One region of the Streptomyces sp. QH1-20 genome, then DNA from elsewhere that is predicted to be linked to it. Evidence: riboswitches for the same ligand, from Rfam matches in the RefSeq annotation. Region 1 holds a riboswitch; the other holds the start of a gene.
The links. A riboswitch is a leader RNA that binds a small molecule or an ion and turns the genes downstream of it on or off. The one in region 1 is predicted to bind cobalamin.

Region 1 (4,823 bases):
CCTTGAGGCCCCGGTCCGGGCGGCCGCGCAGCCGGCGGGCGGCACGCAGCCGCTGGACGTCCGCGACGAGGTTGGGTGCGAAGGTCATCGCGACGACGATGGCCACCCCCGCCTCGTACAGCGCGGCCGGCAGGGACTTCAGCAACCGGGCCGGGTTGGCCAGCGCGTTGGCCGCGCCGACGCAGATCAGCAAGGTGGCCAGCTTCAAGCCGTCGTACAGCGCGAAGACCAGCCCCTCGGCGGTCACCCGGCCGCCGATCCGCACCCCCTTCGCCCAGTCCGGGAGCGGGACCTCGGGGAGGGTGACGAGGATGTGCGTGCCCGGGATCGGCGAGCCGAGCACGATCGCGAACACCAGCCGGATGACGATCACGGCCAGCCCGAGCTTGAGGAACGCCCCGTACGAGCGCGCCCACGGCGCGTCCGTGCGGCGCGCGGCCACCACGTATCCGGCGACGGCGATCAGCAGGCCGAGCAGCAGCGGGTTCGTCGTGCGCGAGGCGGCGGTGGCCAGTCCGAGCGCCCATATCCACCAGGCGCCCGCGTGCAGCGCGGCCGCCCGTGCGGTGACGGGCGCGGGGCCCGCTCGCCCGGTGCGATGGCCGCCGGCCCGCGGCGGGGTCGTCCCACTCATGCGCGGCGGCGGGCCTGCCACACGGCGGCGGCGCCGAGGACGACCACGGTGGCGATACCGACGAGCAGACCGGCGGAAGGACCGCCGTCGTCCCCGCCGTCGGACTTGCCGGACTCGCCGGACTTCTCGGAGGCGGACGGCTGCTGCCCGGACTCCTGCGCGCCCACCTGCTCACCGCAGCCCGACTTCGGGTAGCCCGCGATGGCGCACAGCAGTGCCGCGGAGTTGTAGCGCAGCGGCTCGGCGACGGCCGCCAGCGCGTCACCTGCGCGGGCGTCCTCACTCACCTGCGCGCACGCGGTGCGCTGCCGGGGCGGGCGCTCACCGCCCGGCGCGTGCTCGGGTATGCCGAAGTCGAGGACGACCGCGACGCGCTTGCTGCCGTCCTTCGCCGGCGTGTTGGCGCAGATCGCCGAGAAGTCGCCCTTGTCGCGGGGTTTCGCGGCGCGCGCGGAGTCCTCGCTGACCGCGAACCGGAAGCCGATGGTGTCCCCGTCGTCCGGCCGCAGCACCGACGGCCCCTGGGTGGCGTACGCCCAGTCGCTGCCGGTGTGTTCCCAGAACGACCAGTACCGGTACCCCGCCGCCTGCGCGGGCACGGCCCCCAGGACGGCGAGGAGCCCGGCGACCAGCAGCGCGCCGACGGCTCGCGCGGCGGAACGCGCCACCGTCACAGCTGCTGCTTCTTGTTGCGGCCGCTGATCAGGAAGCCGACGCCGACGCTCGCGACGAAGAAGATGCCGACGATCCACCAGATGCCGATGGTGTCGTCGTCCTTCTTCTTCTCGTCCTTGGTCTCCGTCGATGACGGAGAAGCCTCCGCCTTGGGACCGGTCGCGGTCAACTGCTGCACCAGGTCGACGCCGGCGAAGTCACGCGGGTTGGCGCCGGCGGCGTGCGCGGCGAGCACGAGCTTGGAGAGACGGCCGGGGTCGCCCTTGGCCCAGTCGGCGGTCTTGTTGGCGCCGTCGCCGAGCCACTTCAGCGGCTTGGCCGCGGCGTCGCGGTGGCCGCCCGCCGCGAGGGCGAGGGTGGCGTCGGCGGTGAGGGCCGGGTCGGCCCCGCCCTGCGACATCGCGGACTTCAGGGCACCGTCGTTCGCGTCGATCTTCGCGGCCAGGTAGGCGGCCGCGGCGGCACCGGCGGACGGCGCGTCCTTGGGCTTGGCCGACTCGTCGTCGGCGCACTCCATCGGCTTGACGGGCATGTCGCCGCCCTTGGCGGGCGCGACGAGGTAGCCCTTGCCGAGCGCGGCCAGCGCGGCGGCGGTCGTGGCCAGGTCGTTGGGGGTGAGCTTGCCCTTCTGGTCCGGGTAGGCGAAGACGCCCCGCTCGTCCTCCTTCTGGTCACAGCCGAGCTGGAAGCCGATCAGCGCGTCGTAGGGGTTCTTGCCGCCCTTGGCCGTCACCTTGGCGGGGTCCTGGCCGGTGGCCGCGTACGCGCCGATCGCGGTGGAGGTGGAGTTGGGGTCGCTGGGGGAGCCGGGGGTCATGCCCCAGCCGCCGTCCTCGTTCTGGTGGGCCTTGAGCCAGCCCAGGCCCTTCTTCACCGCGTCGCCGTGCCCGCCGGCGGCCGCGAGGCCCTGCACGGCGAGGGCGGTCTGGTCGGTGAACTCACCGGCCTTGGGGTCGCACGCCTTGGCCGTGTCCGCGCGGTACGCGGCGAAGCCGCCGTCCGCGCACTGCTGCCCCGCGAGCCAGTCGACGGCCTGCTTCGGCGGGGCGACGTCCGTCGCCTTCTGCGCGAGGAGGGCCAGGGACTGCCGGAAGACACCGTCGAACTGCGGGTCCTTCTTGCCGTACAGCCCCGGGGCGGTGGCCGGGGACGGTGAACCGTCGGCGAACGCGGCAGGGGCCACGGCCGCGCTGAGGACGGCCGCGGTGGCCAGGGCCGCGGCGCCGCGGCGCGCGTGGACGGCGAAGGAGGGGGCCATGGAAGTCGGTGCCTCTCGGTGGGTGTCTCACAGCGGTGGGCGGCATACGGCTGGGTGCTACGGGTGGTGCACAGCCTCGCACGGCAGCCCAGCCGCGCACCTCGCGCGGTGGCACCGGGACGTCGGCTCCGTATACCTCGACGGTGCCGGTGTCCGGACGGCACCGCACGCGGCACGACCGGCTCCGGGGACCTGCCGCCACGGAGCGGGAGCTCCGGCTCGCACGACCGCACCGGGGTGCGGGCCGCGCTCACGGTTGCGGGTCAGCGCCGGATTCGCACCGGCTTTCCCCGTTCCGAGGCGGGATGAAGTTGTCACGCACACTTTAGCTGTCGCTTTACGGACACCTGGTGCCCTCCGGGCGGGTCGGCCGACGACGGCGCGGCAGCCGGGCTGGGGGCTTGCCCGTTCCGGACGGGGGCGTGTCGGCGGAGCGGTGCGCCGCGGGCGCCGCGCGGCGGTGGCCGTCCTGCGGGTGCCGCGCCGCGGCGGGGGTGTGTGTGGGCAGGCCGGGGTGCTTGTCCGTTCCGGACGGGGCCGTGTCTCGGAGCGCCGCGGGCGCGGCGCGGCGGAGCCGCAGGGTGGGTGGGCCGTCGGCCCGGAGGCGCTTGTCCGTTCCGGACGGGGTCCGTGCCGCCGCGCGGTGATGCGCTCGTCCTCGGCTCAGGAGGGGGCAGCGATGCGATCCGGGCCGCGGACCCAGCGGCGGCAACCGCGACAGCGGCTGTCGCCCCGCCCGCCGCGAGGCGACTGTTGCCCCCTCTCATCGGAACTGCTATCAGTTCTGATGCAGCGTCAGATCGAGGGTCGGTCAGACCCCCGGCCGTCGTGGAGGTGGTGCGGATGCGTGGAGTCATCGAGCACGGGCAGCTCTTCATCGGCGGGGTGATGGCCGATCCGGCCGGTACGGACACCATCGACGTCGTCTCGCCGCACACCGAGCGCGTCATCGGGCGGGTGCCGCACGCCACTCGCGCCGACGTGGACCGGGCCGTCGCGGCGGGGCGGGCGGCGTTCGAGTGCGGGGCCTGGGCGCGGCGGCCGCTCGGGGAGCGGATCGAGGTCGTCACGCGGATCAAGGACGCGATCGCCGCCCGGCACGAGGAGATCGCCCGGGTCGTCTCCGCGCAGAACGGGTCCCCTTACTCCTGGAGCGTCCTCGGGCAGGCGCTCGGCGCCATGATGGTCTGGGACTGCGCGATCACCGTCGCCCGGGACTTCCCCTACGAGGAGCGGCGGGCCGGCGTCCTCGGGCCGCTGCTCGTGCGGCGCGAGCCCGTCGGTGTCGTGGCGGCCGTCGTGCCGTGGAACGCGCCGCAGTTCGTGGCGGCGGCCAAGCTCGCGCCCGCCCTGCTGGCCGGCTGTTCGGTCGTCCTCAAGCCGTCCCCGGAGACACCGCTGGACGCCTATCTGCTCGCGGAGATCGTCGCCGGGGCGGGGCTGCCCGAAGGCGTGCTGTCGATCCTGCCCGCCGGCCGTGAGGTCGGCGAGTACCTCGTCGGGCACCCCGGCATCGACAAGGTGTCCTTCACCGGCTCCGTGGAGGCGGGCCGGCGCGTCATGGCGACCGCCGCCCGCAACCTCACCCGCGTCACCCTGGAGCTGGGCGGCAAGTCCGCCGCTGTCATCCTCCCCGACGCCGACCTCGACGCGGCCGTCGCCGGCATCGTGCCCGCCGCCTGGATGAACAACGGCCAGACCTGTGTGGCCCAGACCCGCGTGCTGGCGCCCCGCGCCCACTACGACGAACTCGCCGAGCGCTTCGCCGCCGCCGCGTCCGCCTTCGTCGTCGGCGACCCGCTGGACCCCGCCACCCAGATCGGCCCGCTCGTCGCGGAGCGTCAGCGCCGCCGGTCGCTGGACTACATCGCGCTCGGGCAGCGCGAGGGTGCCAAGGTCCTCGCCGGGGGCGGCCGGCCCGTCGGGCAGGAGCGCGGGTGGTACGTCGAGCCCACCCTCTTCGGCGACGTCGCCAACACCATGCGGATCGCCCGCGAGGAGATCTTCGGCCCGGTCGTCTGCCTCCTGCCGTACGAGGACGAGGAGGAGGCCGTCCGCATCGCCGACGACTCCGACTACGGGCTCTCCGGCAGCGTCTGGACGCGCGACGTCGAGCGCGGCATCGACGTCGCGCGACGGGTGCGCACCGGCACGTACTCCGTGAACACCTTCAGCCTCGACATGCTCGGCCCCTTCGGCGGCTACAAGAATTCCGGTCTGGGGCGGGAGTTCGGGCCCGAGGGCTTCGCCGCCTAT
Region 2 (4,823 bases), 2.2 Mb from region 1:
CGAGATCCTCGCGGCAGTGGGGTACACCGACCGGTTTGCCCACGTCGAGTTCGCCCTCACCGTGACGGGCCCGGAGATCATCGAGATCAATCCTCGGATCGGCGGTGCTCTCGTCGCGGAGGGCATGTGCCGGGCTCTCGGCTGCAATGTGTACGAGGCGATGGTGGAGGCCTCTCTCGGCCGTCGCCCCCGCCTCATCGACGCGGAGCTGCCGGGCGGCCCGGCGGTCGCGTTCGTACTCGGATACCCGGAACGCGCAGGGGTGTTCACGGGTGTGACGGGCCTCGACCGGCTGGAGGACATGCCGGGGTCGCCCGCCTGGTATCCGGTCAAGCGCGTCGGGGACCGTATCGAGCACCTGGGCGACAGCCGGGGTTACGCGGGCATCGTCTGGGCGGAAGCGGACACCGCTGAACTGGCCACCCACCGCGCCGTGGCCGCCGCCAACGCCGTACGGGTCCACACCGAGCGGGCGGCCGGGTGAGTGGAGGGCGGGCCACGGCGGCGCCCCTCGGGGTCTCGCTTCTCCGGCTGAGCGGACCGCTGCGGTTCCTGCTGGTCAGTTCCTTCCTCATCCCGCTGGGCAGCTTCATGGTCCTGCCGTTCATGTCGGTGTTCCTGCACGAACGGCTCGGCATGGGCCTGGGAGCGGTGGGTCTGGTCCTGGCCGTGGCGTCCCTCGTGCAGTTCTCCGGTGGCGTCGTCGGCGGGGCGCTCGCGGACCGGATCGGTCTGCGGCGCACCATGGTGTGGGCCCTGGTGATACGTACGGCGGGCTTCGTGGGTCTGCTGTCGGCGTTGCGCTGGCCGCCGCTCGTCGTGGGCGCGCTGATCCTCACCTGTTGCGGTGCGGCGCTGTATCTCCCCGCGAACAAGGCGTATCTGGTGCACGGCGTGGACGACGCACGGCGGCCGATGTTCCTGTCGGCCGGGAACGCGGCGCTCAACGCGGGCATGGCGGTCGGACCGCTGATCGCCGGCCCGTTCGTACTGTCCTCGCCCGGTTGGCTGTTCCTCGCTGCGGCCGCCCTGTTCCTGGTCGTGACGGCCGGCCACGCGCTGCTGCCCGCGGAGGGCGCGCCGGTGGGGCCGACGGGTGGGGCCGGCGGCGCGGATGCGGGGAGGGCCGGTGGTGCGGCGGTGGGCCGGGGCCTGCTCTCGGGCGTGGCAGCGCTGCCCTTCGCGGCCAATCTGCTGGCCTTCTATCTGTACTTCTACTTCCAGCACTATCTGGCTGTGTTCGCGGTGGAGCGGGCGTCCAGCGAGTTCTACAGCCTGGTGCTGCTCACCTGCTTCGTCCTGGTCATCGTGGTCCAGCCACTGGCCTCCGGCTGGATCCGTCGTATGCCCTACCGGTGGGCGCTGGTGGGGGGTTTCCTCGCGCTCGCCGCCGGGATGGCGGTCCTGGCGGCCGGCACCCGTCCGACGCTGCTCCTGGGCGGTGCGCTGATCACCTTCGGTGACATCGTGCTGTTCCTGAAGAACGACCTGGAGGCCTTGCGCCGCAGCCCGCGCTCCGATGCCGTCGTGTTCGGGCAGCAGCGTCTCGCGGCCGGCCTCGGCGCGTGCGCCAGCGGGATTCTCGGCGGACAGCTCTACGGTCTCGGCCTCGGTGCCGGAGAGACCGGCTGGTTCTGGCTGGCGGCCGCCGCGCAGTGTCTGCTTCTGCCGCCCCTGCTGCTCGCGGTGCGCGCGGCACCGGGTGCACGGAAACCGATCGACTCGACGACGCGAAGGAAGGCTGATTCCTGATGACACGGACGGACGGGTTCGAGGACGACGAGTTCTGGACCGGGTTCTACGACTTTCTCTTCTCCGAACAGCGCTACACGCAAGCGGAGGAACTCCTCGACTCCTCTCCCCTGTTGGACTTCACTCCCGGATCCCGCGTCCTCGACCTGTGCTGCGGCCCGGGGGTGTTCACCGTTCCGCTGGCCCGTCGCGGCCATCACGTCACCGGCGTGGACCGCAGCCCGGCGATGCTGGAGCGGGCGCGGGAGTTCTGCGGGGCGGCGGGGGCGAAGGCCCGCTTCGTCGGGACCGACGCGCTGCACCACGTCGAGCCGGAGGCGTACGACGTCGTGCTCAATATGTTCACGTCGTTCGGGTACTTCGAGGAACACGCCGACAACATGCGGGTGTTGCACAACATGCGCGCTTGTCTGCAGCCCGGTGGCCGTCTGCTGCTGGACGTGGCGGGCAAGGAGCTCCTGGCCCGAAAGGTCGTGCCGCCGAAGGTCGTCCACCGGGGCGGTGATCTGCTGGTGCAGACCGACACCGTGCTCGACGACTGGGCCCGGTTGCGCAGCGACTGGGTACTGGTCCGGGGCGACCGCGTGCACCGGGCGAGCCTGGTCTGGTTCGTGTACAGCGCGGTCGAGCTGCGGGCGATGGCCGAGGAGGCCGCATTTGAAGAGGTGGAGATCTTCGGCGGCTTCGACGGCCGGCCCTACGACCAGGACGCCGAACGGCTGATCCTTCGCGCCACCCGTAAGGGCTGAACGAGGCGAAGGGGGGGCGTGAAGCCATCGGTCGCGCGCCCTTTCCCGCCTCGCCCGCCACTCGTAATATCACCGGGTCATCGTCGCGACGGGGAATCAGGAAGCCGGTGTGAGTCCGGCACGGTCCCGCCACTGTGACCGGGAAGCGACACCTCTGGGAGACCACCGCGAGCGCGGTCGGGTCCCAGGGAACGTCGCTCCGGGAGTCAGGACACTGTCCCGTCGCGAGGGCTGTCCGAGGAGCGCGGACTCCGCAGGAGGCATCACGTGTACGACGGCATCCACCGTCCTTCCTTTTCGTCCCCCACCCGTCGGCGGGTCCTCCGCTGTGCGTTGGCTTCGGTTCTCGCCACGACCATCCTGGCGGGCTGCGGAGCGACGGACCGTGCGGACGACCGGGCCGGGGCCCCGGGGGCGAAGGGGTTCCCCGTCACCATCAACAATTGCGGCACCCGGACCACTTACGACAAGCCACCCACCCGGGTGGTGACCATCCACCAGCACCCGGCCGAGCTGATGCTCGCCCTCGGGCTGAAGAAGGCCATGGTCGGCACGGCGTTCCCCGATTCCGCGGTGCTGCCCGAGCACCGCCGTGACTTCAACAGAATTCCGGAGCTGGCGAAGAAGGAGCCGTCCTTCGAGACGGTCGTGGACGCCGACCCGGACTTCGTGTACGGCGGCTACGGCTCCGCGTTCGCGGAGAAGGAGGGACGCTCCCGCAAGGTGTTCGCCGAGGCGGGCATCCACACCTACCTGAACCGCGAATACTGCGGCAAAGGCCGTGTGGCCATGGCGGACGCCTACGAGGAGATCCGTACCATCGGCCGGATCTTCGGCATCCAGGGCAGGGCCGACGAGCTCGTGACCCGCCTCGAGGAACGCGTCGACAAGACGACCAAGACGGTCGAAGGCGGCCGACCGGTGCCGGTGTTCGTCTACGACAGCGGGGACAAGGCGGCCTTCACGGCGGGCGGCAAGAGCCTGGGCACGGAGATCATCCGGCTGGCCGGAGGGCGCAACGTGTTCGGGGACCTCGACGAGGTCTTCGGCGACGTCTCCTGGGAGCAGGTCGCCGAGCGCAAGCCCGAGGTCATCGCCATCTACGACTACCGCGGTTCGGGCAGCGTCGAGCAGAAGAAGAAGTTCCTCCTGTCCCACCCCGCCCTCGCCGACGTGCCCGCCGTCAAGAACCAGCGGTTCACGGTACTGCCGCTGACCTCGACCCTGGTCGGTGTGCGGCCCCCCTACGCGGTGGAGGACCTGGCCCGTCGACTGCATCCCGAGCGGTTCCGGTGACGGCCCGTCCGTCGGCCATGGCGGACACGGCCGGCACGGCGTCCCGGCGCTCGCGCTCTGACGGGATGCCACCGCGCCGACGGCGCAAGGTGCCGTATCCCTTGGTCCTGGTGCTGCTCGGCGCTCTCCTGCTGGTCTCGGTGACGGCCGGGCTGACCATCGGTTCGGTGAACGTGCCGCCCGGTGAGGTGTGGGGCATCATCGCCCACCGCATGGGGGCGCCGTGGCCGGAGCCGGCCTGGTCCCGGGCGCGGGAGACCATCGTCCTCGACGCCCGGGCTCCCCGGGTGCTGCTCGGCGCGGTGACCGGCTCCGGCCTCGCGGTGGTCGGCACGGCCATGCAGGCCCTGGTCCGCAATCCGCTCGCCGACCCGTATCTGCTGGGTGTGTCCTCGGGCGCCTCGCTGGGAGCGGTCCTGGTCATCGTCTCCGGTGTGACCTTGTTCGGCACGCTGTCGCTGTCGGTTTCCGCCTTCGCGGGAGCCCTGCTCACCCTGCTGCTGGTCTACGCGACCGCCCGGGCCGCCGGGCGGATCACCTCCGTCCGGCTGGTGCTCTCCGGAGTCGCCGTCGCCGCCGTCGCGACCGCCCTGACGGATCTCGTGCTCCTGACCGCCGACCGCGGCAACCAGGCGCGCGAGGTGCTCGCCTGGACGCTCGGGGGCCTCGGCGGAGTGCGGTGGGACACCCTCTGGCTGCCGGCGGGCGCACTGCTGGTGGCCGTCACGTTGCTGCTCCTGCAGGCCCGGTCGCTCAATCTGTTGCTGGCGGGCGAGGAGGCCGCCACCACCATGGGACTGGATGTGGCGCGGTTCCGCGGCCGGATGTTCGTGCTGCTCTCCCTCGTCACCGGTGTCCTGGTGGCGGCGGCCGGGCCCATCGGCTTCGTCGGGCTCATGCTGCCGCACATCGTGCGACTCTTCGTCGGCGGGGACCACCGCCGTGTCCTGCCGACGGCGGCTCTGGCGGGGGCGGTCTTCCTGGTGTGGGCCGACATCGCGGCCCGGAAGGTCGCCGCACCGCAGG

Region 2: another riboswitch for cobalamin. It lies ahead of AB8O64_RS01645 (ABC transporter substrate-binding protein); the one in region 1 lies ahead of AB8O64_RS11520 (prenyltransferase/squalene oxidase repeat-containing protein).

Annotation. Positions count from the first base shown of each region.
Region 1 covers NZ_CP166299.1:2,563,659-2,568,481, reverse strand. The annotation lists gene AB8O64_RS11530 (energy-coupling factor transporter transmembrane component T) at 1-634, opposite strand, end outside; gene AB8O64_RS11525 (SCO2322 family protein) at 631-1,308, opposite strand; gene AB8O64_RS11520 (prenyltransferase/squalene oxidase repeat-containing protein) at 1,305-2,567, opposite strand; cobalamin riboswitch at 2,754-2,908, opposite strand; gene AB8O64_RS11515 (aldehyde dehydrogenase) at 3,411-4,823, shown strand, end outside.
Region 2 covers NZ_CP166299.1:333,937-338,759, forward strand. The annotation lists gene AB8O64_RS01630 (ATP-grasp domain-containing protein) at 1-484, shown strand, start outside; gene AB8O64_RS01635 (MFS transporter) at 481-1,752, shown strand; gene AB8O64_RS01640 (class I SAM-dependent methyltransferase) at 1,752-2,501, shown strand; cobalamin riboswitch at 2,558-2,739, shown strand; gene AB8O64_RS01645 (ABC transporter substrate-binding protein) at 2,769-3,797, shown strand; gene AB8O64_RS01650 (FecCD family ABC transporter permease) at 3,863-4,823, shown strand, end outside.